Regions from separate parts of the Pantoea sp. X-Soil-TKNS-1207 genome, predicted to be linked through region 1. Evidence: predicted binding sites of a transcription regulator. Region 1 holds the regulator's gene; each other region holds the start of a gene.
What was found. The regulator Fur, encoded in region 1, represses iron uptake genes when iron is present. The targets are predictions, from matches to a motif close to ATAATAATGAGAACNACTATCAA.
Positions count from the first base shown of each region.

Region 2: the regulator Fur is predicted to act here: its motif matches at 5,657-5,679, upstream of AC6I8V_RS23975 (TonB-dependent siderophore receptor).
Region 3: the regulator Fur is predicted to act here: its motif matches at 2,783-2,805, upstream of fepB (Fe2+-enterobactin ABC transporter substrate-binding protein).

Region 1 covers NZ_AP035958.1:1,236,137-1,246,962, forward strand. Annotated here, with positions in the region: gene AC6I8V_RS05675 (HAD-IIA family hydrolase) at 1-642, opposite strand, end outside; gene nagC (DNA-binding transcriptional regulator NagC) at 683-1,903, opposite strand; gene nagA (N-acetylglucosamine-6-phosphate deacetylase) at 1,911-3,059, opposite strand; gene nagB (glucosamine-6-phosphate deaminase) at 3,120-3,920, opposite strand; gene nagE (N-acetylglucosamine-specific PTS transporter subunit IIBC) at 4,262-6,295, shown strand; gene glnS (glutamine--tRNA ligase) at 6,447-8,114, shown strand; gene AC6I8V_RS05705 (hypothetical protein) at 8,351-8,746, shown strand; gene fur (ferric iron uptake transcriptional regulator) at 8,809-9,252, opposite strand; gene fldA (flavodoxin FldA) at 9,608-10,138, opposite strand; gene ybfE (LexA regulated protein) at 10,275-10,550, opposite strand; gene ybfF (esterase) at 10,719-10,826, opposite strand, start outside.
Region 2 covers NZ_AP035960.1:120,730-131,555, reverse strand. Annotated here, with positions in the region: gene AC6I8V_RS24005 (glucose PTS transporter subunit IIA) at 1-1,158, shown strand, start outside; gene AC6I8V_RS24000 (glycoside hydrolase family 1 protein) at 1,155-2,621, shown strand; gene AC6I8V_RS23995 (PRD domain-containing protein) at 2,648-3,490, shown strand; gene AC6I8V_RS23990 (hypothetical protein) at 3,618-4,058, shown strand; gene AC6I8V_RS23985 (RNA polymerase sigma factor) at 4,058-4,615, shown strand; gene AC6I8V_RS23980 (siderophore-interacting protein) at 4,662-5,555, opposite strand; gene AC6I8V_RS23975 (TonB-dependent siderophore receptor) at 5,797-7,986, shown strand; gene AC6I8V_RS23970 (SDR family oxidoreductase) at 8,029-9,138, opposite strand; gene AC6I8V_RS23965 (hypothetical protein) at 9,362-9,574, opposite strand; gene AC6I8V_RS23960 (LysR substrate-binding domain-containing protein) at 9,864-10,757, opposite strand.
Region 3 covers NZ_AP035959.1:602,781-613,606, forward strand. Annotated here, with positions in the region: gene AC6I8V_RS22910 (TonB-dependent siderophore receptor) at 1-155, opposite strand, end outside; gene fes (enterochelin esterase) at 434-1,759, shown strand; gene fepB (Fe2+-enterobactin ABC transporter substrate-binding protein) at 1,756-2,760, opposite strand; gene AC6I8V_RS22925 (glucose/quinate/shikimate family membrane-bound PQQ-dependent dehydrogenase) at 2,884-5,244, opposite strand; gene AC6I8V_RS22930 (ABC transporter substrate-binding protein) at 5,527-6,462, opposite strand; gene AC6I8V_RS22935 (ABC transporter permease) at 6,472-7,209, opposite strand; gene AC6I8V_RS22940 (ABC transporter ATP-binding protein) at 7,190-7,909, opposite strand; gene AC6I8V_RS22945 (HesA/MoeB/ThiF family protein) at 7,906-8,874, opposite strand; gene AC6I8V_RS22950 (thiazole synthase) at 8,886-9,644, opposite strand; gene thiS (sulfur carrier protein ThiS) at 9,648-9,845, opposite strand; gene AC6I8V_RS22960 (FAD-dependent oxidoreductase) at 9,829-10,773, opposite strand.

The DNA of each region.
Region 1 (10,826 bases):
ACCGGCCTGGAATCCTGCCAGGATATCGGTACGCAGATTATCGCCAACAATCACCGTCTCTTCTGAATGCGCCTGCATCTTATTCAGTGCCGCTCGCATAATGTAGGGGCTGGGCTTGCCGACATAGAACGGCTTGCGACCGGAAATTTTCTCAATCCCGGCGCACAGCGCACCGCAGGCAGGGACGAAATTACGCGCGTGGGTATCCGGGTTGGTGGCAATAAAGCGGGCGCCGTTGGCAACAAAAAACGCCGCCTTATGCATCATGTCCCAGTTGAAGGAGCGGGTTTCACCGACAATGACAAAATCAGGATTGATGTCAGTGATGGTGAAACCGGCTTTATATAGCTCATGGATCAGCGCACCTTCACCAATCACATAGGCTTTTTTGCCTTCCTGACGCCGCAGAAAATCCGCCGTGGCCATTGCCGAGGTGTAAAACACCGAATCCGGCACTTCAATCCCGGCAGAGGCGAAACGGTTCGCCAGATCCTGCGCGGTTTGCGATGGATAGTTGGTCAGCACCACCAGCGGCATCTTTTTTTCAAGGATGCGTTGCAGAAACTCGCGGGCGCCGGGAACGGCGGTATTGTCGTGCATCAACACACCGTCGATGTCACAGATTACGCTTTTGATAGTCATAGATTGCATCCGGTCTGGCCTGCCGCGTGGCAGGCATCGTTTACTCTTCCAGCAGATGTTGCAGCAGAATGCCGTTCAGCATCGCACGTTTCGCCAGCGCAAAAGCGCCGATAGCCGAACGATGATCCAGCTCTGAGCGTACCACTGGCAGATTTTTTCGAAACGCATTCAGTGCCTGGGTGTTGATACAGCTCTCAATCGCCGGAAATAACACCTTGTCTGCCTCGGTGATTTCACCGGCCAGCACCACTTTCTGCGGGTTAAACAGGTTAATAGCGATCGCAATGGCTTTACCGAGATAACGGCCCACATATTCAATCACCTCGCACGCCAGGGCATCGCCATGATTGGCGGCGCGGCAGATGTGCGTCATCTGGCAATCATTGAGCGTCAGCGTGCTCGGGTAGCCCTGATTAAGCAGATGGCGCACCCGGTTTTCAATCGCGCCATTGGCGGCGATGGTTTCCAGACAACCAAAGTTGCCGCAATGGCAGCGCTCGCCAAGCGGGTCCACCTGAATATGGCCGATCTCGCCTACGTTTCCGTTGCTGCCGAGAAAAATATGTCCATTGGCGATGATACCGGCGCCCGTACCACGATGCAGACGCACCAGAATGGAGTCTGCGCAGTCGCGACTTGCACCGAAGTAGTGCTCGGCAAGGGCCAGGCTGCGGATATCATGGCCAACAAAACTGGTCACGTTGAAACGTTTTTGCAGGCTGGCGACCAGCGGCCAGTGGCTGACGGCAATGTGCGGCATATAACGAATGATGCCGTTAATCGGATCCACCAGCCCCGGCAGAATCACCGCAATAGCGATCAGTTCATGAATTTTGCGTTGATGCGCCGCCATAAACCCGCTGATGGCGTTGAACAGCGCATTTTCCAGCGTTTCCTGAGTGCGCTCCGGCAGCGGATAGTCTTCCTGCGCCAGCGATTTACCACTGAGATCGAACAGCGTCAGCGTGGCATCGTTACGTCCGAGGCGCACGCCGATGGTATGAAAATGGCGGGTTTCTGTGATGATGGAGATGGCGCGGCGGCCGCCGGTGGACGCTTGCTGGTCCACCTCTTTTATCAGGCCGCGCTCAATCAACTGGCGGGTAATTTTGGTAACACTGGCGGGCGCAAGCTGGCTGACTTCGGCTATCTGGATGCGCGAAATAGGCCCTTGTTGATCAATCAACCGGTAAACGGCTGCACTATTGAGTTGCTTGACAAGATCGACATTTCCTATTTGAGTCTGGCCGCCAGTGGTCATTCAATGCTTACTCGCTGAGGACGTTGTCTCCATTGACGAACGTCTTAATGATTTGATAATCGCGGGTAAAGACCGTCAGGTTGGCGATTTTTCCTGCCTCGACCGTGCCTAACTGTTTCTCTACACCCATCGCCTTTGCCGGATAAAGCGTTGCCATGCGCAGGGCTTCATCGAGCGCAATGCCGCAATGTTCTACGCAATTCTGTACCGTTTCGATCATCGTGATAGCGGAACCACTTAAGGTACCGTGCTCATCCACACAAAGGCCATTGCGATAGTATATTGTTTTACCTGCAAAAATAAATTTATCAATCGACGCGCCAGCCGGTGCAGTGGCATCAGTAACCAGCACCAGTTTGTCGCCTTTGATTCGTTTTGCATTGCGCACGTTAGCGTAGTGGACATGTAAACCATCCGCAATGATGCCGCAGTATACATCAGGCGAATCGAACAGCGCACCGATCAGACCCGGTTCGCGTCCGGCGAAAGCAGGCATGGCATTATACAGATGGGTAGCAAAACTGACGCCAGCCGCAAAACCGGTTTTGGCTTCGTCATAGGTGGCGTTGGAGTGACCGGCAGAAACAATAATGCCGGCATCGCGCAACTGGCGAATAACCGCGCTGCCGGCATTTTCCGGCGCCAGCGTGACTTTGGTGATCACATCGGCGTTAGCGCAGAGAAAATCCACCAGTTCCGCATCGGGCAGGCGAATCAGCGCGGGATTATGGGTGCCTTTCTTCACCTTGTTCAGCCACGGACCTTCAAGGTGCAGGCCCAGCGCCTGATTCTGATGCTTCGCGAGGTAAGCGCGCATGGTTTCAATCGCGCGCTTCATCAGTTCGTCAGTGCTGGTGATCAGCGTCGGCAGGTAACTGGTGCAGCCCGATTTCTCGTTAGCGCGCTGCATGATTTCCAGCGTTTCCACGGTCAGCGCATTAATATCATCGTTAAATTGCACGCCGCCACAGCCGTTCAGCTGTAAATCGATAAAACCGGGAGCGATAAACGCACCAGCAACATCCTGTTGCGGCAGCGAGGGGTCCAGCGCCTCGCGCGGGCAGACGCGTTCAATCAGGCCATCTGCAATGACTACCGCGTGGTCATCCAGAATCTCATGACCGGTAAAAATCCGGCCGTTTACTAATGCGTACATCGTTTTTCTCTCCCGGCTAAGCCCGCTGCGCACGGGCAGCGGGATCTTTACAACGTGGTCTTACACACCTTTCATATTTTCCGCTTCCATTTCGCGGAAATATTTCACGGTTTTCACTTTCAGTTCCATGGTGGCGGGTTCGTCACATACCACGACAGATTTTGCATGCAGCTGCAGACAGCTGATGGTCCACATATGATTCACGTTGCCTTCAACGGCGGCCTGCAATGCCTGAGCTTTCACATGGCCAGTAACCAGAATCATTACTTCTTCGGCATCCAGCAAGGTGCCCACGCCGACGGTCAGGGCGTATTTAGGCACCTGATCCACATCGCCGTTAAAGAAACGGGAATTGGCGACGCGGGTGTCGTGCGTCAGCGTTTTGATGCGGGTACGGGATGCCAGCGAGGAGGCGGGTTCGTTAAAGGCAATGTGGCCATCGTTGCCCACGCCACCCATAAACAGATGGATTTTGCCCAGCGCGCGGATCTTCTCTTCGTATTGGCGACATTCTGCGTCAATATCTTCGGCATTGCCATTCAGAAGATTGATATTTTCCGGTTGAATATCAACGTGATCGAAAAAGTTGCGGTACATGAAACTATGGTAACTTTCCGGGTGCTCCTTCGGCAGGCCGACATATTCGTCCATGTTGAAGGTGACAACGTGTTTAAAGCTAACCTGGCCCGCTTTATGCATCTCGATCAGGTGCTTGTACGCTTCCAGCGGTGTACCACCGGTGGGCAGACCTAGCACGAAGGGACGATCTGGGCCAGGATTAAACGCGTTAATGCGGTTAACAATATGGCGTGCGGCCCATTTACCCACCTGGGTAGGTGTGGCTAAAGGGATCAGTCTCATGTCTTCACCTCAGTTAAAGATTGGAAATGTGGGGTCGCGATTTTCTCTACAGATTGTTCTTAAGCGTAATCCGTTTAAGCTCAACCATGAGGGGAAAAGTGCGTCCTGATATTTTTCATCATAAAATAAGTTTGTGGTGAAGGCTAGCAGATCGGGTAACGAAACGTCATTTTTGGTGATAAAAGTCACAGTTGTTGTGGTTTTAATTTGCGAGGCGAATTAATTTATCTTTACACTGCGCCTCGTGGTGAGTGTGTCATCAAGGTACCGGGTGCCGGGATAATAAAATCAACCCGCACTACGGCAAAACGCCAGTCTCATAGGGGGAGAAAAAGGTGAGTATTCTAGGATATCTGCAAAAGGTTGGCCGAGCGCTTATGGTGCCGGTAGCAACCCTGCCGGCAGCGGCAATATTGATGGGGGTAGGGTATTGGATCGATCCAGACAGCTGGGGGGCAGGTAACGCTCTGGCTGCGTTGTTGATCAAGTCCGGTTCCGCCATCATCGAACACATGTCGGTGCTGTTTGCCATCGGTGTGGCCTATGGCATGTCAAAAGATAAAGATGGCGCTGCTGCGCTGACCGGCTTCGTCGGTTTCCTCGTGGTGACGACGCTGTGTTCGCCAGCCGCCGTCGCCATGATTCAGAAAATACCGTTAGATCAGGTTCCTGCCGCTTTCGGTAAAATCGAAAACCAGTTTGTCGGCATTCTGGTGGGGATTATCTCCGCGGAAGTGTATAACCGCTTCAGCCATGTCGAGCTGCCAAAAGCGCTGTCGTTCTTTAGCGGCCGCCGACTGGTGCCGATCCTTGTCTCCTTCCTGATGATCGTCATCGCCTTTATCCTGATGTATATCTGGCCGGTGGTCTTCAACGGTCTGGTGGGCTTCGGTGAGGACATTCAGAAACTGGGTTCAGCCGGCGCGGGCATCTATGCCTTCTTTAACCGTCTGCTGATTCCGGTTGGTCTGCATCACGCGCTGAACTCGGTATTCTGGTTCGACGTTGCCGGTATCAACGATATTCCGAAATTCCTTGGCGGCGCACAGTCGATTGCCAATGGCAGCGGTATCCCAGGCATCACCGGTCGTTACCAGGCGGGCTTCTTCCCGATCATGATGTTCGGCCTGCCGGGTGCGGCGCTGGCGATTTATCATTGCGCCCGTCCGGAAAACCGCGCCAAAGTGGGCGGTATCATGCTGGCGGCAGCCTTTGCAGCCTTCTTCACCGGTATCACCGAACCGCTGGAATTCTCCTTTATGTTCGTGGCGCCGGTGCTGTATGTCATCCATGCGGCGCTGACCGGTCTCTCTGTCTTTATCGCCGCCAGTATGCACTGGATTGCCGGTTTCGGTTTCAGTGCCGGTCTGGTGGATATGGTGCTGTCGACGCGTAACCCGCTGGCGGTGCACTGGTGGATGCTGATCCCACAAGGTCTGGTGTTCTTCGCTATCTACTATGTGGTGTTCCGCTTCACCATCCAGAAATTTAACCTGATGACGCCGGGCCGTGAGCTGTCTGCGGATGATGAAACCGACGGCTATGACGTCAATGTCGATCACAGCGGCAGTGGCGAAAGCCAGACGGAATCTCTGGCGCGTCGCTATATTGGCGCTCTGGGCGGTTCTGAAAACCTGACTAACATTGATGCCTGTATTACGCGTCTGCGCCTTAACGTGAAGGACTCTTCACAGGTGAATGACAGCGTGGCGAAACGCCTCGGTGCCTCAGGTGTGATCCGTCTGAACAAGCAAAGCGTGCAGATCATCGTCGGTACCCAGGCGGAAAGCATCGCCACCGCGATGAAAAACGTGCTGACCAAAGGCCCGGTTGCTGCGACCTCCGCACCTGCCGCCGCGGCACCCGCAGCAGCAGCAGCGGCGCAACCGCAGGCCGTGCTCAACAGCGAAAAAGCCGTGATTGCAACGCTGCTGGCACCGGTTTCCGGTGAGGTGGTGGCGCTCGATGCGGTACCGGATGAAGCCTTCGCCAGCAAAGCGGTGGGCGATGGTCTGGCGATTAAGCCCACCGGTAAAACCGTGGTGGCGCCGATTGCCGGTACTATCGTGAAAATCTTCAACACCAACCATGCATTCTGCCTCGAAACCGCAAATGGCGTAGAGATTGTGGTGCATATGGGGCTGGATACCGTGGCGCTGGAAGGTAAAGGCTTTACGCGTCTGGTCGAAGAGGGCGCGACGGTGGCCGCAGGTCAGCCGGTGCTGGAGATGGATCTGGAGTTCCTCAACGCCAATGCGCGTTCGATGATCAGTCCGGTGGTGATCAGCAACAGCGATGATTTCTCCGGCCTTACTCTGCTGGCAAGTGGTTCAGTGGTGGCAGGCGAAACCCGTCTGTACGAGGTTAAAGGCTAAGTCCTTGTGATGTACCCGGAAGGCAGGAAGCAATTCCTGCCTTTTTTGTTTTAAAACGGCCAACAAACGGTTGTTTCCCTTCTGCGCTTTGTGGATCATACTCCGTTACTTCGTAGTACAAATCACCCGTATTGTATTTGAGGATTTTGAGATGAGTGAGGCTGAAGCCCGCCCAACGAACTTTATTCGTCAGATTATCGACGAAGATTTGGCGAGCGGTAAGCACAACAGCGTGCATACCCGTTTCCCGCCTGAGCCGAATGGTTACCTGCATATTGGTCATGCGAAATCGATCTGTCTGAACTTTGGTATCGCACAGGATTACCAGGGTCAGTGCAACCTGCGCTTCGACGACACCAACCCGGTGAAAGAAGATATGGAATTCGTCGAGTCCATTAAGCGCGATGTGCAATGGCTGGGCTTTGAATGGAGCGGAGACGTTTGTTACTCCTCAGACTATTTCGACCAGCTGTACAGCTACGCGGTTGAGCTGATCAATAAAGGCCTTGCCTATGTTGATGAGCTGACGCCGGAAGAGATCCGTGAATACCGTGGCACCCTGACCGCGCCGGGCAAAAACAGCCCGTATCGCGATCGCACGGTGGAAGAGAACCTCGCGCTGTTTGAAAAAATGCGTGACGGCGGTTTTGCCGAGGGGAAAGCCTGTCTGCGCGCCAAAATCGATATGGCCTCCAGCTTTATCGTGATGCGCGATCCGGTGCTGTACCGTATTAAGTTTGCCGAGCATCATCAGACCGGCAACAAATGGTGCATCTACCCGATGTACGATTTCACCCACTGCATTTCCGATGCGCTGGAAGGCATTACCCATTCGCTGTGTACGCTGGAGTTCCAGGACAACCGTCGTCTGTACGACTGGGTGCTGGACAACATCAGCATTCCGGTGCACCCGCGTCAGTACGAATTCTCGCGCCTGAATCTGGAATATGCCGTGATGTCGAAGCGTAAGCTGACGCAGCTGGTGAGCGAGAAGATCGTTGAAGGCTGGGATGACCCGCGTATGTTGACCGTTTCCGGTCTGCGTCGTCGTGGTTACAGCGCCGAATCGATCCGCGAATTCTGTCGCCGTATTGGTGTGACCAAACAGGACAACATCGTCGAGATGGCGTCGCTGGAGTCATGCATCCGTGACGATCTCAACGAGAATGCACCGCGTGCGATGGCAGTGCTTGATCCGCTGAAAGTGGTGATTGAGAACCTGCCAGCCGGTCATGAAGAGATCATCACCATGCCGAACCATCCGAACAAACCGGAAATGGGTACGCGTGATGTGCCGTTCAGCCGTGAAGTGTGGATCGATCGCGCGGATTTCCGTGAGGAAGCCAACAAGCAGTACAAACGTCTGGTGCTGGGCAAAGAAGTGCGTCTGCGTAACGCCTATGTGATTCGTGCTGAGCGCGTGGCGAAAGATGATGAAGGCAACATTACCTGCATCTACTGTACCTGCGATGTCGATACGCTGAGCAAAGATCCGGCAGATGGCCGTAAAGTGAAGGGCGTGATCCACTGGGTTTCTGCCATTCATGCGCTGCCGGCGGAATTCCGTCTGTACGATCGCCTGTTCAGCGTGGCGAATCCGGGTGCGGCTGAGGATTTCCTCACCACCATCAACCCGAATTCACTGGAAATCAAACAGGGCTTTGTCGAGCCGGGACTGCGCGATGCAGAAACGCAGGCGCCGTATCAGTTTGAGCGTGAAGGGTATTTTTGTGCAGACAGCGTGTACTCGCAGCCGTCTAAGCTGGTGTTTAACCGCACCGTAGGCTTGCGCGATACCTGGGCGAAAATCGGCGATTAATTCTTTTTGTCGTTTTCACCATATCATCATGTAAGGGCGAGCAATCGCCCTTTTTTATTGGCGATAAATCACGGCTGGCAACCATTTATGCTACGGCATAAAAAATGTGTTTGTTACCGGTATTTGCGACAAATCTGACTTTAGTAAAATTAATCCATTTACGAGTGTTAAAAACTGTATTTCAGGTAGGCTATGCGCTCTCCAGCGTTGCTCCGCGGGTTATCTAAGGAAAAAAAATGACAAGTCTCGCTCAGGAAGCCAAACACAGCGTCGTGGTTTTACATCAGCTTATCGAACGTATTTTTAATCAGTCGGATAGCACTGACGACAGCATTGAATTGTTTCTCTCGCACTTTCACCCCGACTTCAAAATGGTGACGCCGCAGGGGAAACAATTCGATTTGAACTCAATGGAGGTGCTGTTCCGCCAGTTGCGCGGCCAGCGTGAAGGGATGCGCATCGCCACCAGTGAACACACCATCATTTCGCAGCAGAGCGAGGAGGTCACCATTCAGTATCGCGAGTTGCAGATGATGAATGGTAACAACCAGAGCCGCATTTCGCTGGCGGTGCTGGATTGCAGTACCTTGATTCCTCGCTGGCGATATTTGCAGGAAACGCTGGTGCAGTGATATCCAGAAACAAAAAAACCGGTGCCAGGCACCGGTTTTTTTATACTGCATAGCACACTTCGTTACTTATCGTGGAGCGTCTCGTCTTCGCGGCAGTCTCCCAGCGCACAGTGGCCGTACAGGTACAGGCTGTGGTTGGTGAGTTTGATACCGTGACGGGTTGCAATTTCACGCTGACGGGTTTCAATCGATTCATCGCTGAACTCGATCACTTTGCCACAGTCCAGGCAGATCAGGTGGTCATGATGATGCTGCTGCGTCAGTTCAAAGACGGATTTACCGCCTTCGAAGTTATGACGGGTAACGATGCCCGCGTCATCGAACTGGTTAAGAACGCGATATACCGTTGCCAGACCAATCTCTTCGCCCATATCAATCAGGCGTTTGTACAAATCTTCCGCACTGACGTGATGGCACTCGGGTTCCTGAAGCACTTCCAGAATTTTAAGTCTGGGCAGCGTGACTTTCAGGCCAGCCTTCTTCAATGCGGAGTTGTTGTCAGTCATGCGGATATTGTCCTGTTACTTTGCTAGTCACTTGCGGCGCAGGGCCTTGAATGTCGATCACGCGCATTCTCATTTGCGTCTCATTATAGAACTCAAGCAGTGAAATGAAAACCAAGGTAACGTCCTGAAATCACCAGTGGCTGTAAGGATAAGTGTCACTAACGCCGGCGGGGATCGTGCAGGTCTTTGTTTCCATTTCACTCAGCCTCATTCTGATGCCAGAGGAATAAGCGGATGACCGTTACGGGTATTCTACAGATTTGCGGGAAAAAGTTAAAAAACAGTAGCTATTATTTTTATAGGAAATTCCTTTAACTCAATGTGAGCCAGCGCCCACATTGAGGAGGGCAGGGGATCAGGCTTCGATGATCGCCTGTAATTGCAGCTCATCAAAAATCTGTTTCACCCATTTTTCAACACGTTCGTTGGTCAGTTCCGGCTGACGATCTTCGTCAATAGCCAGTCCCAGGAAGTGTTTGTCATCGGCCAGACCTTTAGAGGCTTCAAAATGGTAGCCTTCCGTTGGCCAGTGGCCAACAATCACCGCACCATTCGGCTCGATGATGTCACGGATGGTGCCCATCGCATCACAGAAGTATTCCGCGTAGTCTTCCTGGTCGCCACAGCCAAACAATGCCACCAGTTTGCCGTTGAAGTCGATCTCTTCCAGCGTCGGGAAGAAATCATCCCAGTCACACTGCGCTTCGCCGTAGTACCAGGTCGGGATGCCCAGCAGCAGGATATCGAATGCTTCGAGATCTTCTTTGGTGCTCTTGGCAATGTCATGCACTTCAGCAACGTCTTTACCCAGTTGTTTCTGGATCATTTTTGCAATGTTTTCAGTGTTGCCGGTATCGCTGCCGAAGAAAATGCCTACGATTGCCATGGGTCAAGTAACCTCTTAAATCCTGATTGTGAAAGTAAGTCAGTAGAATGCACAGTTAAGCGAATGATAGCAGACCGGGCAAAGTGGCGGAACTTGTAAAGCGGTCACTTTTGTTCGTGCGTGCGGTCTGCGTGCGTTACGACAGTTTGAGCTGCGCCAGCAGCATTTGTTCAATCAATTCGCTGCGACTGATGTTTTGTTGCTCAGCCAGGGTGTTGAGGGCATCAACCGCCTCGCCGGACATTTTCAGCTCGACACGACGCAACCCACGCACCTTGTCGCGTTTCAGCTGGTTGCGTTTGTTAATCCGCAACTGTTCGTCACGCGTCAGCGGACTGGTTTTGGGGCGACCCGGACGCCGCTCATCAGCGAAGAGATCGAGCGTGGTACGGTCAGTCTGTTCTTTTGCCATGGTTTGTAAAACTGAGTGGGCGCGAACGGCGGAAAGGCGCTGCGCGATTTATACATTATCGGCCCGACCACGGTGAAAAAATCATCCGCGGCAAATTTTTAGCGCGACATCATACTCCAGCGCCATCCACGACGCCAACCCTAAACGGTTTGCGGCAAGCTTTTGCTTTTACAGTACAAAAAAGCGCCGGACTGCGCGCAAAACCGCCTCAGGTTTCTCCGCATGAACCCAGTGGCCTGCGCCGCTGATCACATGCGCATGCGCCTGCGGGAACTG
Region 2 (10,826 bases), on a different replicon from region 1:
CTGCTTTACGCCCAGGCCGAGCGTCTGTTCAATCGCTATTCCCCCTCAGCGGTGCGCATTTTCCTCTCACCGATGCTGTCACTGCTGGTGACCGTTCCGCTGACGCTGCTGGTGCTGGGTCCGCTGGGCTATGAACTGGGATCGGCGATTGCCACCGTCATCCTGTGGCTGTACAGCAAACTCGGCTTCGTCGCCTCCGGCTTACTGGCGGGCGTATTACCTTTTATGATCGCCGCCGGGATGCACAAGGCGATGATCCCGTATACCGTCGCCTCTATGGGCCAGTTCTCGCGTGAGCTGCTCTATCTCCCGGCCTCGCTGGCGCACAACATCGCGCAGGCTGGCTCTTGTCTGGCGGTGGCGACCAAAAGCAGAGATAAAACGCTGCGCTCGACGGCGCTGTCGGCGGGGATCTCCGCGCTGTGCGGGATCACCGAACCGGCGCTGTATGGCGTCACGTTGTTAAACAAAACCGCGCTTTACAGCGTGATCGCCGCCAGCGTGATTGGCGGAGGCTTTATCGGCTGGATGGGCGTGCAGGCATTTGCACTGGTGGGACCGGGTCTGGCCAGCATCTCGATGTTTATCGCGCCCGATAATCCCTGGAACATCCTCTATGCGCTGCTGGGTGCCGCGCTGGCTTTTATCATCGCCTATGTCGCCACGCTGCTGTTCTGGCAGGAAAAAAAGCCGGTGGCGGAGGCGCAGTTTGTCAGCCCGGCACTGGGCCAGATGATTGCGCTACAGGACGTCAACGATGAGGTGTTTTCACTGGGCATTATGGGTGCTGGGCTGGCGGTGATCCCGGAGAAAGGTCAGCTGTTTGCCCCCGCTGACGGCGTAATCAGCACCCTGTTTGCCAGCGGCCATGCGGTCAGCCTGCTGACCACTCAGGGGGCGGAAGTCATCCTGCATATTGGCATCGATACCATCAGGCTGAACGGCAAAGGTTTCACCCCGCTGGTGAAAGAAAATCAAACGGTTAAAGCCGGTGACGTGCTGGTGGAGTTTGACCTCGCCGCCATCACCGCTGCGGGCTTCGATCCGGTGGTGGTGATGGTCATCACCAACAGCGAGCGCTTTGCCCTGACTCCCATCAATTCACCCGTTCCATTTACCACACCTTCCCCCATTATGACGCTAAAGGAGTCTGTATGACGGAGAGCAAATCCCCCTTCCCGGATAATTTTCTCTGGGGTGCCGCCATTGCGGCCAATCAGGCTGAGGGAGCCTGGAATGTGGACGGCAAAGGCCCGTCTGTGGCCGATGCGGTCAGCTGGAAGCCCAATCTGGACCTGAAGGATTACAGCGCGCATATGGCGATGAGCGATGAAAACATCGCCGATGCGTTGCAGGGCGCCAACAGTGCGCGCTATCCCAAACGCCGGGGCATCGATTTTTATCATCGCTACAAAGAAGATTTAGCGCTGTTTGCAGAGATGGGCATCCGGGTGCTGCGCGTATCCATCGCCTGGTCGCGCATCTTCCCCGATGGCGAAGACAGCGTGCCGAACGAGGCCGGGCTGGCTTTTTATCATGATCTGTTCAGTGAAATGCGCCGGTTAAACATCGAACCCCTGGTGACACTGTCACATTACGAGATGCCGCTAAAACTGAGCGAACGCTACAACGGCTGGGTTCACCGCAACGTGTTGGCGGCTTTTGTGCGCTTCAGCAACGTCTGCTTTGATCGCTACAAAACGCTGGTGCGCTACTGGCTGACATTCAATGAAATCGACAGCATCCATCGCCATCCTTTTACCACTGCCGGTATCCGCGAAGAGAAGTGCGCCCCCGGACAGGTGCAGAAAGATATCTACCAGGCGCTGCATCATCAGTTTGTCGCCTCCGCACAAGTGACCCGCGATTGCCACAACAAAATCCCCGGCAGCCAGGTGGGATGTATGCTGACCAGGCTCACCACCTATCCACGCACCTGCCACCCGGACGATGTCGAAGCGACGCTGAAAAAGAATCTGGAAAACTACTTCTACGCGGATGTGCAGGTTTTCGGCAGCTATCCCGCGCTGATCTGGCGCGATTTGCAGTCACGCCAGGTTGCACCGGAGATGTTGCCGGGCGATGCGGACATTCTGCGTCAGCACACCGTCGATTTTGTCTCCTTCAGTTATTACATGTCGCTGACCGAATCCACCCAGCCCGATGCAGAACGCACGCCGGGGAATACGGTGCTGGGGGTAAAAAATCCTTATCTGCCCTCTTCAGACTGGGGATGGCAGATTGACCCGGTTGGTCTTAAAATCTCCCTGCTGGAATTATACGATCGCTATCGTAAGCCGCTGTTTATCGTTGAAAACGGGTTGGGCAGCAAAGACGAAGTGGTCGACGGCAAGATCCACGATAGCTACCGTATTGATTACTTCCGCGCCCATTTTGAACAGATGCGCGCGGCGGTGCAGGAAGGCGTCGACCTGCTGGGTTACACCAGCTGGGGCACCATCGATATCATCAGCGCCGGGACATCGCAGATGTCGAAGCGCTACGGATTCATCTATGTCGATCAGGATGACGAAGGCAATGGAACGTTGTCACGACTGCGAAAAGACTCGTTCTGGTGGTACCAAAAAGTGATTGCCAGCAATGGCAACGATTTGAGCTGATCGCAACCAATGTGGCAGGTACGGTTTTGTTAAAGGTGAAGAAGTCGCTTAATAACAGCATGTTGCTGGTCGAAAATGACCAGCAGGAGATGATTTTGTTTGGCAAAGGGATCGGCTTTGGCGCCAAACCCGGGTCAGACGTCACCGCCTCGGGCGTTGAGCAGATATTTATCCCTGTCGATCATCTGAAATCGCCCCATTATTTTTCCCTTACCAACACCATACCTGTCGCTTATTTTGACCTCACCCACGACATTATCGCGCTGGCGCAGACGCAGTATGAAAAAACGCTGCATACCATGCTGTTCTTTACCCTGGCGGAACATCTGTGGTTTGCGGTCGATCGCGCGCGTAACGGGCAGACCATCGCCAACAAGCTCAGCTGGGAAGTCCAGCGTTACTATCAACAGGAGTACGCGCTGGGACAGCAGGCCAAAGCCATGGCTGAACAGCGCTTTAGCGTCGATCTCGGTGATGATGAGGCGGTGCATATTGCCTTTCATCTGATTAACGCGTCAGGCGTGGCCAATGAAAACGGCGATCAAAATCACGCGCATCAATGCGTGCAGCTGGTGAATCGGATTGTCGATATTACGCGCTACCGGCTGCGGATCGATATCGATATGCAGTCGATAAACTTCAATCGCTTTATTACCCACCTGCGCTATTTTGCCGAACGCATCCTGGCCGGAAAAATCAGCGAGGAGACCGGGGACGATTTTTACCAGGAGCTGCTTAAGTTCCATCCGGCAGCGATGGCGGTGGCCTGGTCAATCCGTGATTTTATTTTTGAGAAGTATCAACTGCTGTTGCCGAAAGAAGAACTGACCTGGCTGAGCATTCATATCAGCCGGTTAAAATCCAGCTGATACAATCACTTGCATGACCTGCTCATGGCACTCTGAAAAAAATCTCAAATTTTTAGCAATATTTCCGACGCTGGTTCGTCTACCTCATCAACCGCGGTAATCCGCTAATGTGATAAGAGGTAAGACAATGAGAAATTTTGCTATGCATGATCGTGGAAACCGGTTTGGCCGTCACCGGATGGCGAAACCGATAATATTGGGTGTGGGGGTGTTTGTATTACTTGGCCTGCTGGTCATGTCGCTGTGGAATGCGTTGCTCCCGGCGATCGCTGGCGTAAAAAGCATCGGCTTCTGGCAGGCGCTGGGGCTGCTGGTTCTGTGCCGTATTTTGTTTGGCGGGCTGGGTTTCCGCTCCGGCATGTTTGGCCTGGCGCGCGGGCGTCGTCGTATGCACGAACGCTGGATGCAGATGACCCCGGAACAGCGGGAAGAGTTTATTCAGCAGCGCCGTGAACGTTTTGGTCGCCGCGATTTTCGCGGGCACTGCGGTGGTCGCCGCGGACGCCGGGGTCAGCCGGGCGACACGCAGAACAGCACGCCTGAAACCCCGGACGCTGAGTCACGCTGATGAAATCCACAGCGGCAGGAGATTCTCTGCTGATATCCGCCATCAACGCCTGTCGATCACGGCTGCGATCCTTTATCAGCCGCCGCGTACCCGTGCGTGATGATGCAGAGGATATCCTGCAGGAAGTCACCTATCGGCTGATGACGGTAGAACAACCGGTGGAGAATGTGGTCGCCTGGCTGTTCCGCGCGGCGCGCAATGAAATGATCGACCAGTCGCGTAAAAGCCGCGAACTGCCCCTGTCAGGCTGGTTCACCAGCGACGATGAGGAGCCAAACCCGGAAGATGAGCTGGCGGAAACGTTGTTTGGCCAGCCGCAGACGCCGGAGGACGAGTACCTGAAAGCGATGATCTGGGAGGAGCTGGACGCCGCTCTCGCCGAGCTGCCGCCCGCACAACGCGAGGTATTCGATAAAACCGAGCTGCAAGGCTACAGCTATAAAGAACTGGCAGAAGAAAGCGGGGTTAGCGTGCAAACCCTGCTATCCCGCAAACATAAAGCGGTGCTCTATCTGCGCAGCCGGCTGCGCAACCTCTACGATGAGCTTACCGGCTAACATCAGGCTTTTGATGATCTGAAATCAGTTTTAAATCAGGTTGCTGTCAGCAACGTCCGTGACACCAGTAGGCCATAAAACTGATGACGTCACGCGACAGGTTGCGCTCACCGACCAGAAAACGCCGCAGATGTTTGACCGCCGTTGATTCTGCGGCGACCCAACCATAAAAGCGATTATCCCTGCCGCTGGCTTCATCCCATAGCAGTTCGCCATCGGCTTCTTCCTGCACCTGCTGACAGGCGGTAAGCGCATAATCCGGCAGCCGGACGTGCTGTCTCACCGCCTGCAACAGCGCCTCACCATAACCCGCGCCAACCCTGTCACGCGGCAGCCAATAGATTTTGGCGAAGCGATAGTGATCCAGATCGATGCAGTCGCCCTGCTGCGGCACCTCGAGAAAAACCTGCAACTGAGGCGGGCTGGTGCGCATGGCCAGAGCGGCCAGAATGCCTTTCACCGCCGGTAACGCCGTTTCATCCGCAATGATCAGCGCCTGCTCCACCTGTGTCGCGGGCTTCCATTCATAGCCACCGCTATCGCCCGGATGCTGCCGGTTAGGCGCCACGATTTGCAGCGCATCGCCGCTTTGCGCGCTCAGCGCCCAGGCCGACGCTGGCCCTGCGGTACCGTGCATGACAAATTCCACCTCCATTTCGGCGGCGTCGGCATCGACGCGTCGCAGCGTGTAAGTCCGCAGAAGTGGCCGTTTCTCTTCAGGCAGGCTTTTGATTTGCTCCCACCAGTGATCGTCAGCGACCAGCGACGGAAGCGTGCCGTTCGGCGCAGGCAGGAGAATTTTGATGCGCTGATCCGGCGCGTCCAGTTTCATCTGTCTGATTTCTTCACCGCGAAATACGCAGCTGAGCAGAGAGGGCGACAGCACGGTCTTCCGCGCCAGCACGACATTAAATAAACGATAGCTCTGAACTGATGACATGATTTCGCCCTGCATAGCGTAAGGATTTCGTTAAGACTATGACGCTTAATTGATCCTGAATATGTGAAAATATTACAAAAATGATTGATAATGTAAATGAGATACTTATCATAACGATAATCATTATCACCTTCTCTGTGAGATTTTCTTATGCATTCCCTGCTCTGGCCCCTGAAAAACTGACCCTCGCCCCATCGCTCAATCTATGCCGTTCTGAATTTTTCATCAGGAAAAAATAACAATGAAACAGCGTTACCTTTGGGTAGTAAAACCTTGTCTGCTTGCCATGCTCTCCTCCACCGCCTGGGCGGAAGATCCCCAGGAAGACCAGATGGTGGTCTCCGCCAGCCGCAGCCATCGCAGCGTTGCGCAAATGGCGCAAACCAGCTGGATCATCGAACAGGCCGAGATAGAACAGCAGGTGCGCGGCGGTAAAGAGTTAAAAGAAGTGCTGGCGCAGCTGATCCCCGGCATGGACGTCAGCAGCCAGGGCCGTACCAACTACGGCATGAATATGCGAGGCCGTTCCATGATGGTGATGGTGGATGGTGTCCGGCTTAACTCGTCGCGCAGCGACAGCCGCCAGCTGGACTCTATCGATCCCTTCAACATTGAACGCATTGAGGTGATTTCCGGCGCCACCGCACTCTATGGCGGAGGCAGTACCGGCGGCCTGATCAATATCGTGACCAAAAAAGGCCAGCCGGATACCCAGGTGGAGTTACAAACCGGGGTGAAAAGCGGCTTTAACAGCCATAACGATCATGATGAAAACATCGGTGCCGCAGTCAGCGGCGGTAACGATAAAGCCGCTGGCCGTTTGTCGGTGGCTTACCAACGCTACGGCGGCTGGTACGATGGCAAGGGTGATGAGGTGATCATCGATAATACCCAGACCGGCCTGCAATATTCCGACCGTCTGGATGTGATGGGCACCGGTACGCTGAACATCGACGATCATCAGCAGCTGCAACTGACCACGCAATATTTCAAAAGCGAATCGGATGGCAAACACGGCCTCTATCTGGGGAACAATTTCTCGGCAGTCACCGGCTCAGGCAACGCTTACAACGCCAGCAATCTGGACTCTGACCGGCTGCCCGGCACCGAACGTCATCTGGTCAACCTGCAATACTCCAACACTGATTTCCTCGGTCAGGATCTGGTAGCCCAGATTTTCTATCGTGATGAAAGTCTGACGTTCTACCCCTTCCCGACCCTAAGCGGCGGCCAGGTCACCAGCATTGGCGCGTCACAGCAGAAAACCGATTTCTATGGCGGCAAGCTGACCCTGAACAGCACGCCGCTGGAGGCCCTGACCCTGACCTATGGCGTGGATGCCGAACACGAAACCTTTGACGCCAATCAGCAGTTTTTCGATCTGACCACAGCGGCGCAGAGCGGCGGAATGAGGCTGGATAACGCCTACAATGTCGGCCGCTATCCCGGTTACAGCATCACCAACCTCGCGCCCTTCCTGCAAACCAGCTACGACATTGCAGCCATCACCCTGAGCGGTGGGGTGCGTTATCAGTACACCAAAAATAAGGTGGATGATTTTGTTGGCTACGCGCAGCAACAGGCGATCGCTACCGGTCGGGCCACCTCCGCTGATGCGGTGCCTGGCGGCAGCACCGATTACAACAACCTGCTATTCAATGCAGGTATCCTGGGACATCTGACCGAACGTCAGCAGCTGTGGTTTAACTTTTCCCAGGGCTTCGAGATCCCGGACCTGGCGAAATATTACGGCTCCGGTACTTACCAGCTGGCTAACGGTCACTACAACCTGGTCAACAGCGTTAACGTCAACGACTCGAAGCTGGAGGGCATCAAGGTTGATGCGTACGAACTCGGCTGGCGTTACACCGGCGATAATCTGCGCACCCAGGTGGCGGCCTACTATTCGCTCTCCGACAAAACCATCAGCATCAATAAAACCGATATGACCATCAACCTTGAAGACGACAAACGACGTATCTATGGCGTGGAAGGTCAGGTTGATTATTTCTTTACCGACAGCGCGTGGAGCACCGGCGCAAACCTGAACCTGATCAAATCAGAAACCCGCGTGGATGGGCGCTGGGAGAAGCTGACTATCGACAGCGCCAGCCCATCAAAAGTCAGCGCCTGGCTCAACTGGACGCCGGGTGACTGGAGCCTTCGGGTACAAAGCACCCAGACCTTCGACGTTTCTGATGCGGATGGTAAGAAGATCGAGGGTTACAACACGGTTGACCTGCTGGGCAGCTATGATCTGCCGGTAGGAAAACTCAGTTTCAGCGTGGAAAACCTGCTGGATAAGGATTACACCACCGTCTGGGGACAGCGTGCGCCAGGGCTGTACAGCCCAACGTATGGCGATGCTGCGTTATATACCTATAAAGGTCGCGGCCGGACCTTTGGCCTGAATTATTCGGTGCTGTTCTGATAAAACGCGCAAATGCCCGTCATCTCTGACGGGCATTTTTCATTATTTAAAATCGACTTCCATTAATTCGGCGATAGTTAAATTCTGTGTAGACGCGACACAGTGATGCAGATAATCAGTGAATTTTGAGGATTGCGGCATCCCCAGTCCTAATAATTTTTCATTGCTGAAAACCACGTTCAGTTGTGAAAAATGACCGTAAAGGTTCATTGCCCGTAACATAATACGTTCGTTGCAGGGGCCGAATAAAGAAGCAAAACTTTTCTTACATGCGCTCAGCTCTTTATAGTTAACCTTCTGATACGCATCCGCGACGGGTAAATTACCCGATGCTTTAGCCATCGCAATGTCGATTTCTGCAAAAGTCACGCTGCTATTGATACCTGCCGAAATATGAAACACATCTTTATCGACTTTATCCGCAGTCAGCAGCAATTCGAGCGCATCGGCGCAGTAATCCACCGGCACCACATCGATGCGATCATCCAGTTCGCACATAAATTTACCCAGCACCAGCGCCATGCGAAACACCCAAAAGATGCTGGGCGACGGTTCACAGCCGAAGCGGGAATGTCCCACCACGATGGAAGGACGCGCGATAACCAGCGGCAGATGGGGTAAGGACTCGGTCATCATTCTTTCAATGGTGGCTTTGCTCCAGGTGTACTCAACAATGTGCTGATGACGTGCCGTCAGCAACTCACTTTCCGTCACCAGGCTGTTGGCCTGCGGCGCGCAGGACATCGCCGTGCCGACATGAACAAAACGCCGGAGGCCTTTCACCTGGCTCATCCGGCTGGCAAAGCGGAACGTTCCTTCAACGTTAACTTTCCAGATGTAGGGATTGTTGCCAAAGGATGCCACGGCAGCACAGTTCAGCACATGGGTGATGTCATTCAGCCTTGGGTCATCAATAAATTTTTCCGGGGCAGCCAGATCGCCAGGAAGAATGTGTTGCGTGGTCAGGGCGTCGAGCAGATATTGCTCAACCCCGAACTTCGTCAGATTGGTTTTGACTCTTGCCAGGCCATCTTCCGGCGTTTCCCCTCTGACAAGCAGCAGCAGGCCGTTTATTTCACGTTTCTTTAACAGATTAGCCGTAACTGCGCCGCCCAGAAATCCGGTTGCGCCAGTGATTAAGATATTTTGCATGAGATTCATTTAAAAATGGTTTAGAAAAGGTGGCTCTGGTTATTTCAGGACCTCAGATTATTCCAGTAAGATTAAATGGAACTTAAATAAATAATTCTTTAATCGGGCAGAGACGAACAGGCAGGTTTTTCTTAATGACGGGGGGAACTTTTTTCTTTAAAACGCGTCGCTTCTTAGTACCTGCCCCTTATTAATTAAATATAGGGGCAGGATTAATCACTCGTTATTCATCAACAATTCTAACGTCATTCGCCGCCGCACCTTCAATAACTTTTTTAAGTTTTTCTGCCATTACCTCTTCCACATGTTTAACCTTTTTCGCCTGCATAGCGGCCTGGCTTTCATGCATACTCCAGCCTTCAGCCTGCATAACGCCATGAATCGCCTTAGCGACACCTGCCGGGTTAGATTTTGGGTCAAATTCAACTGTTTTCATTTAACGCACCTGTATATAAGGATTTTTGATGAATTTTCACCCACTGAATGCGGTAGCCGGAGAAAAGAGCGATGCCGAACTACCACCAGCGGGCGATTCAGCATCGTCTTAAAAGCAAAGTCCGATAAATAGAGCCAGATACCGAATCTCCCCTCAATCTACAAAAAGGGCGCGGTTAAAATATGTGAATCGAAGCGGGTTAATTCGCAGAATAGGCCAAACCCTTAAACCACGAGGCCCAGCCTTAATTGGGTGGCGCGTAACGAAGCGAAGCGGGTTAACCCGGCAGCTAATCCAGCCTGATCGTTTGTGATTTAATATGCTGCCAAAAGCGCTCAGCGGCGAGGTTTAGCCTGGCGCCGGAACGGTAAACATACGCGGCGACCGGCAACGACACCGACGCATCCATAATCGCCAGTTTTCCTTCTCTCAGCTCGCGCTGGATTGAATATTGCGGCAGCCAGCCCACCCCATTGCCGTTAACGATCATACGCTTAAGTAATTCGCTCATCGATGATACGAAGCTGAGCGTAAAAGTGTGCTCAGGCATTTTATCGATCACCTGATTAACATGACGGCCCATATAGCTGTCATTGGCATATCTCATTAGCGGCAGTACCCCGCCGTTCAGGCTAAACAGCGGTTCCCCCTGGGCATCGCAGGGAGTGACCAGATGCAAAAAGGAGTCAAATATCTTGTGGTGGATAAAGGGATAATTCATTAATTCTTCATTGTAAAAAGTCAGAATAAAATCACTTTTCCCCTCTTTCAGATTATAAACCGCCTCATCCACGTTAATCGATTCAACATAATGGATCCTCTCCGCGCTGTCGGAATAACCGGCAATCAGGCTGGGCAGCAGCAGCACGGACAACGAGGGAGCGGCATCAAATTTGATACTCTGGCGGAAATTATCCAGCCCCTTTATTCGATTCAGCTGGTAATCCATATCGTCCAGCATATTACGCGCATAGCCGACAAAACTTTTTCCCTGCCGGGTGAGCTGTAAGGGATTCACGCTGCGATCAAAGATGGCGAACCCGACGGCGGATTCCAGCGACTGAATGCGGCGGCTGAAAGAAGACTGAGAAATGTTCCGTTTTTCAGCCGCTAAGGTGAAGCTCCTGGTCTCTTCCAGGGCAATGACGTCATAAAACCATTTCACTTCAAGATTACTGACCACTGTGCGGAATCTCACAAAAGCAGAAGGGATGCTATGCAAATTTAGCATGGCATATAGAAATTATGCAAT
Region 3 (10,826 bases), on a different replicon from region 1:
CGCGCATCGGCGCTGACGGTGATCGTCTCTTCGGCCATCACGCTGAAGGTCGCAGGCGCCGCCAGCAGGAATGAGGCCAGCGATAAGTGGAGACGGGAAAAGCGGAACGGAACAGCCACAGCAGGTATTGACGTTCTTCTTGCATAAACGGACATGGTTGCCATCTCTTTATTTCAAACTGCCTTGTAGTTGAAAAATCCGTTCGCTGGCGCCGGACAGACGGCCCGAACTGAAACGGATTGAAACATTATTATCATCAGTATCTGACGGCCCTGATTCCCTCCCCGGTGCAGCATCACAAAATAATTACCTGAAAAAACGGGGGATTACGTGGCGAAAAAATAATATTGCAAATGTAAATCATTATCAATAGCATTTGCATTATGTTTGATTGTGTAAAGACTATGCCGACATTGTGGAGAAATATTGCGGAATGTTTCAGCGAGAGGCAGCGAATCAGGAGAGATATTGTCAACCCGCAGGCAGCGTTGCGACATGGCTGGCCATGCCCGACTTTGGCGCTGAAAGCTGGTGGCAACGGCTGCGGAAAGTGGGTACACCGCTGGTGGAAGCGGCGGAACCCGGCTGGGTGCGGATGCATTACTTCTGGTGTGACCCGGCGGGGAATGCCGCAGCCTCTGCGACTAAACAGGTGTATATCGATATAAACGGCGTCACCGACCATCACAGCACCGCGCCACAAAGCCTGCAACGCATCGGTGACAGCGCGGTCTGGCACTGGTCAACGCGGATTGAAGCCGACTGGCGCGGCAGCTATAGCCTGATTCCGCTCAGCGCCCGGCATCTGCCCCCGGCTTTCAGCAGCGATGCCGACCTCTGCCGTCAGCAACAGCGCGCCTGGTGGATCTCCCTGATGCCGCTGGCGCAGCACGATACGCTGAATCCCTGTCAGCCCTTGCAGGGCAGCCGCCGCATCGCGCTCAGCAATGCACAGATGCCCGATGCGCCGGATCAATCCGCCTGGCGGGCATTCGATGCCGGGCGCAGCGCTAACGCACCGCCGTCACTGCGCCATCTGCGCTGGCACAGCCGGTTACTCGACGTCACGCGTGACGTCTGGCTTTACACCAGCGGTACGACCCCCAGCCCGACGCAGCGGCCGCTGGCCATTTTGCTCGACGGAAGGAACTGGGTGCAGGGGCAGCCGATTTTCAGCGCGCTGGCCACAGAAACCGCCGCCGGACGACTGCCCGCCTGCTGCTGGCTATTTATCGATGCGATTGACGGACAGCATCGCGAAGCCGAGCTGCCCTGCAATCCGCACTTCTGGCAGGCGGTGCAACAGGAGCTGATCCCGCTGGCCCGTCAGCACGCGGCCTTCAGCGATCAGGCCGATCGCACGCTGGTGGCCGGTCAGAGCTACGGCGGCCTGTCGGCGCTGTACGCCGCTCTGCACTGGCCCGAGCGCTTTGGCCGTGTACTGACGCAGTCCGGTTCCTTCTGGTGGCCCAATCTGCACTATATCCACGACAGCGCCAACAGCGATCGGCACACGCCCGGCCTGCTGTGGCAGCAACTGCATCAGGGCAGGCTGCCCACGGCCCGGCTTACCATTTTTCAGGAGGTGGGCGCACGCGAGCCGGATATCGCGTACGTCAATCAACAGCTGGCGCCCGCCCTGCAACAGGCCGGACATCGCCTGCATTTTCGCGTCTATAACGGCGGACATGATGCGCTGTGCTGGCGCGGCGGCCTGATTGACGGCTGCCGCTGGCTGCTGGCGGACTTCCTGCCCTAGCGGCGGTGGCCGAACTGCCGTTCGAGGCTGTCCAGCATATTGCTGGCGCTGTAATAATCGAGGCGGAAGGTATCGTTGCCGACGGCAAAAACGTTGTGCTGCTGCACCGCAGGCAGGTGGGCAAGGAACGGATTTTTTGTCAGCTGCGCCACCGTGCGATCATCCGCCGCAAACAGCAGCAGGCTGTGGCCGGTCACGCCGTCCGCCATGCTTTCGCCATTCAGCTGAATGATGTCATGCCGTTTGCCCATGCTGGTGCTGCCGTGAAAACCGGCGGGCGGCGCGGCCAGCGTGAAACCGAGTTCACTCAGCAGCGCGCCCTGCGCTGACGCGGGCGTCCACAGGTTCATCCCGCGGCCGTCTTCGTAATAGACCAGCGCCGAAGTGGGCTGCGGCGGCAGGCTGATATCAGCACGCAGCGCCGCCACGCGGGTATTAAACTGCGCAATCAGCTGGCGTGCCTCTTCGTCATGACCAGTGATGCTGCCAAGCTGCAACGCCAGCGCCTGCCAGCTTTTATCACCGTAATCAATCACCAGCACCGGCGCGATGGCCGTTAACTGATCGTACAACCGCAGCGCCGCATCACCACCGGTGGCGGCCATCACGATCAAATCCGGCGCTGCGGCGGCAATCGCCTCCGCATCCGGCTGTCCGATATACAGCGGCTTAACGTGCCGCGCCTTTGCCACCGCTCCCCACTGGGTAAAGAATCCCTGATCGTCGGCCACCGCGCTGCCCCGACTGGTGGCGCCGGAGCCGACCAGCGGCGCATTGATCGCCAGCAGCGTCCCGCTCAGGGTGACGCTGGCGGACACAATCCGTTTTGGCGGCTGTCGCAGGGTAAACGGCCCTTTCGGCGTTTGCAGCGTGCGCGGCCAGCTGGCAGAGACGGCGCCCGGCGCAGCAATCTCCTGCGCCCGCGCGCCATCATCATCGCTGAGGCAGAGAAGGCTCACGCACAGCAACAGGGCAAGGAGGGGAAAGGCCAGCAAACGCATTGAATTATCCAACAATTTATTATTGAGAATAAATATCATTATCATAAAATCATTGCAGCGCAAGCGAAAAAAAAGCCCCCGTGGGTTAACCCAACGGAGGCATGATCAGAACATCACGGCTGGTTACGGCAGTTTATAGGCAATAACGTAATCGCCGAGTTTGGTGCCGAACGAACCGTGGCCGCCCGCCATAATCACCACGTATTGCTTGCCATCAACCGCATAGGTCATCGGCGTCGCCTGGCCTCCGGCGGGCAGACGCGCCTGCCACAGCAGTTGGCCGTCACGCACGCTGTAGGCGCGCAGGTAGTTATCCAGCGTCCCCGCCACAAAGAACACGTTGCCAGCGGTAGTCACCGGGCCGCCTAACATCGGCACACCCATTTTGAACGGCAGCGGCACAGGGGCGCTATCACGCACCGTACCAATACGTTTTTTCCAGACAATCTGATGATTTTGCAGGTTGATCGCCGAAACAAAGCCCCACGACGGTTGCAGACACGGCAGACCAAACGGAGACAGGAAGGGATTCAGCTCCACACCGTAAGGCACACCGTACATATGCTGCACGCCAGATTCAGAACCGGAACCGTCAGCGCCGTCTGCGCCTGGTTCAATCGGGTTGCCCGGTCCGCGCGGCACCAGTTTAGAGATAAACGGCATCGCCATCGGGTTTGCAATCGCAATCTGACGGTCCGTATCCACCGCGATGCCGCCCCATTCAAACATGCCGAAGTCACCGGGGAACACCAGCGTGCCCTGCTCTGACGGCGGCGTGAACGGCCCTTCATAACGCAGGCGATGGAACATCACGCGGCACACCAGCTGGTCGAACATGGTGGCGCCCCACATGTCCTTGCCTTGCAGTTTCTGTTTTGGACGGAAGGTCAGTTCAGAGAACGGCTGGGTCGGATTGAGGTGGTCGCCTTTCGCCGGACCCTGCGGTACCGGGGTTTCCGGGGCCGGAACCACCGGCTTACCGGTTTCCCGGTTCAGCACAAAGATGTTGCCGGTTTTAGCCGGAATATAGATCGCCGGAACGGTGTGACCGTCTTTGTCGGTGATGTCAGCCAGCGTCGGTTGCGATGGCAGATCCATATCCCACAAATCGTGATGCACCGTCTGATAGAACCAGGCCAGTTTGCCGGTTGAAGCATGTAACGCCAGCAGACCGCTGGCAAAACGTTCCTGTTCCGGGGTGCGGTTGCCGCCCCAGATATCCGGCGTGGAAACGCCCATAGGCAGATAGATGATGTCGCGCTGGGCATCATAAGCGGCTGGCGCCCACGAGTTAGGCGAGTTGTTGGTAAAGGTTTGACCATCGGCCGGCAGCGCGTTGGGATCTTTCGCGCCGGGATCAAATGCCCACACCAGTTTGCCGCTGTTGATATCAAAACCCCGGATCACGCCGGAAGGTTCACGGGTCGAGAGGTTATCGGTCACCGAACCGGCCACGATCACCACATTATCGGTGACAATCGGCGGAGAAGTCGGCTCATAACCGCCCGGATAGGCATTCGGCTGCTGATGTTGCAGATTCAGTTCACCGTTGCTGGCGAAGCTCTGGCAACGCTCGCCGGTCTGCGCATCCAGCGCGAACAGACGGCCATCATCCACCGGCAGGAAGATACGACGGGCGCAGATCGCAGGCTGGCTGGCGCTGCCTGCTGCTGCCACCGGCATTTCATGATACGAGACGCCACGGCAGGTAATGTGCTGGAAGGTCGGGTCCGATTTCAGTTTGGGATCGAAACGCCATTGCTCTTTACCACTGGCCGCGTCCAGGGCAATCAGAATCTGGTGTGGTGTGCAGAGGTAAAGCAGGTTGCCTACTTTCAGCGGCGTCACTTCATTGGTGATTTCGCCCGGATCGTTCGCGGTTTTGTGGTCGCCGGTTTCAAACTGCCAGGCCACCTGCAAATCTTTGACGTTGTGTTCATTGATCTGTTGCAGCGGCGAGTAGCGTACCCCTTGCTGGGTGCGGCCATAGGCGCGCCAGTCTTCCGCCGGAACCGGGGACGTCGCCGGTGCCTTAGCGGTCAGCGGCAGTTCACCGTTGATCTCCTGCGGATCGTGCAGCGCCGAACCCGCCAGCAAGGCAATGTTGACCAGCAGGGCAACCAGCATCGCGCCCAGTGGTTTTTTATTGGTGACATCAAACTGACGGTAGCTGAATGGCAGGATTAACCAGATACCCAGCAGCACCCAGATATCCAGACGCGGCACCAGCGTCCAGTAGTCGCTTCCGGCCTCATGCCAGGCCCAGAGGGCGGTGAACAACAGAATGGCAGCAAACAGGTAAAGCGCACTGCGCTTTCTCTTCAGCAACAGCCCACTAAAGGCGGCCATCGCGAGGCCACTCACCAGATAATAAGCACTGCCGCCCAGCGACAGTAACCAGACACCACCAATCAACAGCCATGCAGCGCAAGCGACTGAAAAAATGAGTGTTAACAAATTAAGCGTTCGGGATACCCGTGACATTTGATTAACCTTGAGGAAATGAAAGCGTGACAATTGTAAAGAAATTACAACCTAAGTGTAAACGCTTCCACAGTTACCTTACATTATCATTCCGTGCGGGTTTTATTTTTAATTTTATAAAACAGTTAAAAATCAAACTGTTGTTTTAATTGCGGTGGTTTATAAAAACGGAGACTGCATAGGGGCGTTCGAAAGGAAAGGATTTATGTGATAACGCTACCAACGATGGCGCGCGTGCCGATCGGCAGTGCCAACCAGCACGCGCAGGGTACGTCCCCGCCGTTACTGCAACGAATAACGCGACATCGGCGCCACGCTCTTAATCAGGCCATTGGCCTGCATATATTCGCCAAACGCCTGATAACGCTGAGTATCCAGCGTCGCCGTATGGCTGGCGAAATAAGGCAACGTCGCCTGCCACGCCTGTTTGTTCAGCGGCGTATCCAGCTCCGGATATTGTTTGATAAATGCCTGCCAGGCCTGCTGCGGATGAGCGCGCAGCCAGGCGATACCGGCATCCAGCCCGCGCAGAAACGCCGGGATGCGTTTATCCTGCGCGGCGGTTTTCTGGTTCGCCAGAATGATCAGCTCGTCATAAGCGGGTACGCCATAATCTTCCGGTTTAAATACCACCGGTTTCGCGCCCTTGTCCTTCAGGTCGATCAACTCGTAATTACGAAAAACCGTCATCGCGCCATCAATTTTGTGCGTCAGCAGCGCCGATACGGCATCCATATTCAGGTTGATCAGCTTGACGCTATCCGCATCCACGCCCTGTGATTTCAGCATGTTGCGAATTGCCACATCTTCCGCGCCCGGAATGGCGTAGCCGATGGACTTACCGGCAAAATCTTTCAGGGAGTGAATATCGTCCGATACCGTGGTCAGGGTATTAAGCGGCTGGTTGATCAACGTGCCGACGCGGATCACTGGCACCTCTTTTTCCACCAGCGTGTACAGCTGCGGCTGATAGCTGATAGCCAGATCGGCCTTACCGGCGGCCAGCAACAGCGGCACCGAGGCGGAATCGGCAGGCGCGATCATCTCAACATCCAGCCCCTCTTTGTTAAACGCGCCGCTGTATTGCGCCGCAAAGATCGCCGCGTGGTTGGGGTTAACAAACCAGTCGAGCAGCAAACGAACCTTTTCATTGGCCTGTGCCACGCTGGTGGTTGCCAGCAGCAGCAACGCGGCGATCGCCGTACGTAGGGTGTTCAAAGTGCATCCTTATGTTAAGTGCCAGAGGGTTTTCTTGCGTATCAGGGCGACGCCACCGGAGAGCAGCAACGCCAGAATCAGTAACAGCAGCAGCGCGGCAAAGCTGGTGGCGGTTTCCAGCCGGGCATTGGCCTGCATCATCAGATAGCCCAGCCCTTCACTCGCCCCCACCCATTCGCCAATCACCACGCCAATCGGTGCCAGCACCACCGCCATCTGCAAACCGGAGAAAAACTGCGGCAGCGCGGCGGGCCAGCGCACCAGCCAGAACTGGCGGAAACGCGAACGGTTGAGGGTTTGCGCCAGCTCCAGCCAGCCCGGCGGCGTGCGGCACAGGCCGTCAAACAGCGACAGGCACAGCGGAAAGAACAGGATCAGCGCCGCCACCACCACTTTCGAGGCAATGCCGAAACCGAGCCACAGCACCAGCAGCGGCGCGAGCGCAAACACCGGGATAGCCTGGCTGGCGGTGACCAGCGGAAACAGCAGACGCCGGATGGTCGGGCTGGCAGCCATCAGCACCGCCAGCATGACGCCCGCGCCCACCCCCAGCAGCAGCGCCAGCACGATTTCCGCCAGGGTATACAGCAGGTGATGCCACAGCAGCTGACGATGCAGCCACAACGCCTCCAGCACCGCCTGCGGCGCGGGTAGCAGGAAGTTGGGCACGCCGCTGTGACGTGCCAGCAGCCAGCCGCACAGCAGCACCGCCAGCAGATAGAGGGCGCTAAACAGATTCGTTTTCATCGTCATTCAGTCGGGTAAAGAGATGGCCCTGCGCCTGAAGTAGCGCCGGGTCGTCGAGGGTGCGGGGCGCGTGGCCTTGCGGCACCGGCCAGTTTTCGATGCTCAACGGCTGGCCGCTCAGCAGCAAAATATCATCGGCCATGCGGCAGGCTTCCAGCGGATCGTGGGTTACCAGCAGCACGGTTTTGCCGTGCAGCAGCGTCGCGGTCAGCGTTTGCAGGCTGATTTTGGTCATCACGTCGAGGGTGGCGAAGGGTTCATCCATCAGCACCACATCACGTTGTGCGTAAAGGGTACGGGCCAGCGCCACGCGCTGGCGCATCCCGCCAGAAAGCGTGTGCGGCCGGGCAGTCGCCACCTCAGCCAGTTTCACCTGCTCCAGCAGATGCCGCGCCCGTTCGCGATCCGGCTTGTCGCCATTGAGACGCGCCGCCAGCATCACGTTGTCCAGCACCGACAGCCACGGGTACAGCAGATCCTGCTGCCCCATCCACGCCACGCTGTCGGCAATGCCGCTGATCCGCCCCTGCTGCGGCTGGAGCAGACCGGCCACCAGCCGCAGCAGCGTGCTTTTACCAATGCCGCTGCGACCGAGCATCACCGTGGTTTTGCCGCCACGCAGCCGCAGGTTCAGCTGCTGGCACAGCGGCTGTGCGCCCCAGCCGAAGCTGACGTCATGCAGCGTAATATCGTTGCTCATGGCCGGTTCGCTGCCAGAATCGCCAGCTGCGAGCAGCCGCGCTGCGCCAGCGCCGTCGCCGCCTGCGCCGCCCGAATACCGCTGGCGCACACCAGCACGATGCGGCGATCATAAGGCGGCTGCCAGTCATCAAGCTGCTGCGGCAGAATGCGCTGCGCCCAGGCCGCCACGCTGACCGGCGCTTCTTCGCGGCTGCGCAACTCCACGATGCAATCTTCTGCGGTGAGCAACTGGGTATCGATAAAGGGGACATAAGGCTGATCCGGCTCGCCCGCGCCATCAAAGCGGAACTGGCGGAAATGCCAGTGGACGAAGTCGCAGTTCACCAGGCAGCCGAGCGGCGAAGGGTCGAGGCCGATCAATACGCTCAGCGCCATCTGCGCCTGCATCGCCCCAAGCACCGCCACCGCCGGTCCCATCACCCCGGCGGTGTTGCAGTTGGCTGCCGAGCCGGGCAAACGCGGAAACACCGCGCGATAGCTTGGCGCCGGACCGCAGAACCCGCCAACATATCCCTGACGCCCCAGCACCGAGGCGCTAATCAGCGGTATCCCCGCCGGGTGGCAGGCGTCCGACAATTGATAAGTCACAGCAAAGTTATCCGCCGCATCGATCACCAAATCGATGCCGTGCAGTGCCTGCTGCACATTGCTGGCGGTAAGCGGCTGGTGCCGCGCTTCAATGGCGACCTGCGGGTTACGCCGCTGCAACGCGCGCTGCGCGCTGGCGACTTTCGACTGCGCCACATCCTGCATGTCAAACAGCGTCTGGCGATGCAGATTATGCAGCGCCACTTCATCGTCGTCGTAAAGGCGGAGAAAGCCGACGCCCGCCCCCACCAGCAGCGGCAGCAGCGTGGAGCCAAGCCCGCCCGCACCGACGACCAGCACCCGCGCCTGCGCCAGGCGCTGCTGGCCCAGCTCCCCTATCTCCGGCAACATCGTCTGACGTTGATAGCGATCCATGGTTGTTCTCCTCAGGAAAAATTCGCCAGGCCAAAGATTGGCGTTGATGCCACCGCCATATCGCGTTTTTCCATTAAGCCACCGTCGCGCGCGGCTTTTCCGGCGTCGATCGCCTGGCGGAACGCCCCGGCCATGCGCACCGGATCGCCCGCTTTCGCCACTGCGGTATTCAGCAGGATGGCGTCGAAACCCAGCTCCATCGCCTGCGCTGCCTGCGAGGGTGCGCCAATCCCGGCATCAATAATCAGTGGGATGTCGCTAAACCAGGCACGCATCGCCCGCAGACCATCGATATTGCGCAGCCCCTGGCCGGAACCAATAGGCGCGCCCCACGGCATCAGCACTTCGCAGCCCGCTTCCAGCAATTTTTCACCGACGATCAGATCTTCCGTGGTGTAGGGAAATACCTGGAAGCCATCGGCACACAGGATGCGCGCCGCTTCCACCAGCGCGAAGGGATCGGGTTGCAGCGTATCGGCATGGCCGATCACCTCCAGCTTGATCCACGGCGTGTTAAACAGTTCGCGCGCCATGTAGGCGGTGGTGACCGCTTCCTGCACCGTGTGGCAGCCTGCGGTATTTGGCAGCACGCGCAGATCCAGCTGGCTCAGCAGCTCACGAAACGCCGCACCGGCGGCCCCTTCGCGCCGCAGGCTGACGGTGATGATCTCACTGCCCGAGGCAGCAATCGCCTGCTGCAAAATCGCCGGCGACGGATAGCCCGCCGTGCCAAGTAAGAAACGTGATTGGGGTTCAAAGCCGTAAAACATCGTTTAGCCTCCCTGCATCGGTGATAACACTTCCAGCTGGCAACCCTCTTCGAGCGGCTGGCTGTCGTACTGCGCTTTTGGCACGAACATGCCGTTCAATGCCGTCGCCACGCAGGCGGCGTCAATCTGCTGCTCGCGCAGCAGTTCGCTCAGGGTGCGGGCCTCAGTCGAGACCAGACGGCCGTTAAGCTGAATATTCATGAAGATGTTCCTCGGACAGGCGCTGCATCAGCTGTTCCGCCATCAGCGGAGCCAACAGGAAACCGTGGCGATACATGCCATTCAGATAAAAGGTGCCGTCCTGATAGTGGATTTCCGGCAGATTGGCCGGATAAGCCGGGCGTAAACCGCTGGCGCTTTCGATGATGCGCGCTTCAGCCAGCGCCGGATGGATGGCATAAGCGGCGCTCAGCAGCTCCATCATGGCGCGCGCGCTGATCGGGCTGGCGTCATGGCTCTCCACCATGGTGGCGCCGAGCATAAAATGGCCGCCGCGACGCGGCACCAGATAGCAGGGAAAACGCGGGTGCAGCAGACGAATCGGCCGGGAGAACTGCACGTCATTGCTTTGCAGGATCAGCATTTCACCGCGCACCGCACGCAGACGCGGCAACGCAGGCGCGGCGTGGATGCCGCGACAATCAATCACCCGACCGCTGGCTTTCCCGCTGTGGATCGCGACGCCGCGCTGCTGCAATTTCTCGCGCATTTCGCCCAGCGCCAGGCGCGGATCGAGATGGGCTTCGCGTGCAAAGTACAGGCCGCGGGCAAAGCGTCCGGCCAGCGCCGGTTCCAGTTCAGCGGGATCGATCCATTGATGTTGTTCGGTCATACGCGCAAAGCGGTTCAGCTCCTGGCCGTCGCGCGGGGGCGCCACCACCAGCGTGCCCTGATGTTCGACGCTGCTCACGCGCTGCTGCCACCAGGCGGCGGAGTGCTGTCCAAGCTCGATCACCGCCGGGGGCGCACTTTCCGCCTCGCACCAGGGCGCAAGCATCCCGCCCGCAAACCACGAAGCGGGCGGGCGCGACTCATCAACAATCAGCTCAGCTTGTTCACCGCGTTCCGCCAGTAACGTGGCCACGCACAGACCCGCGACACCGCCGCCGAGTACCGTCCAGCGGCTCATAGCGGGTGTTCCGGAATAGAAATGGGGAAATTCACATCGGCCTCTCAGTTTTT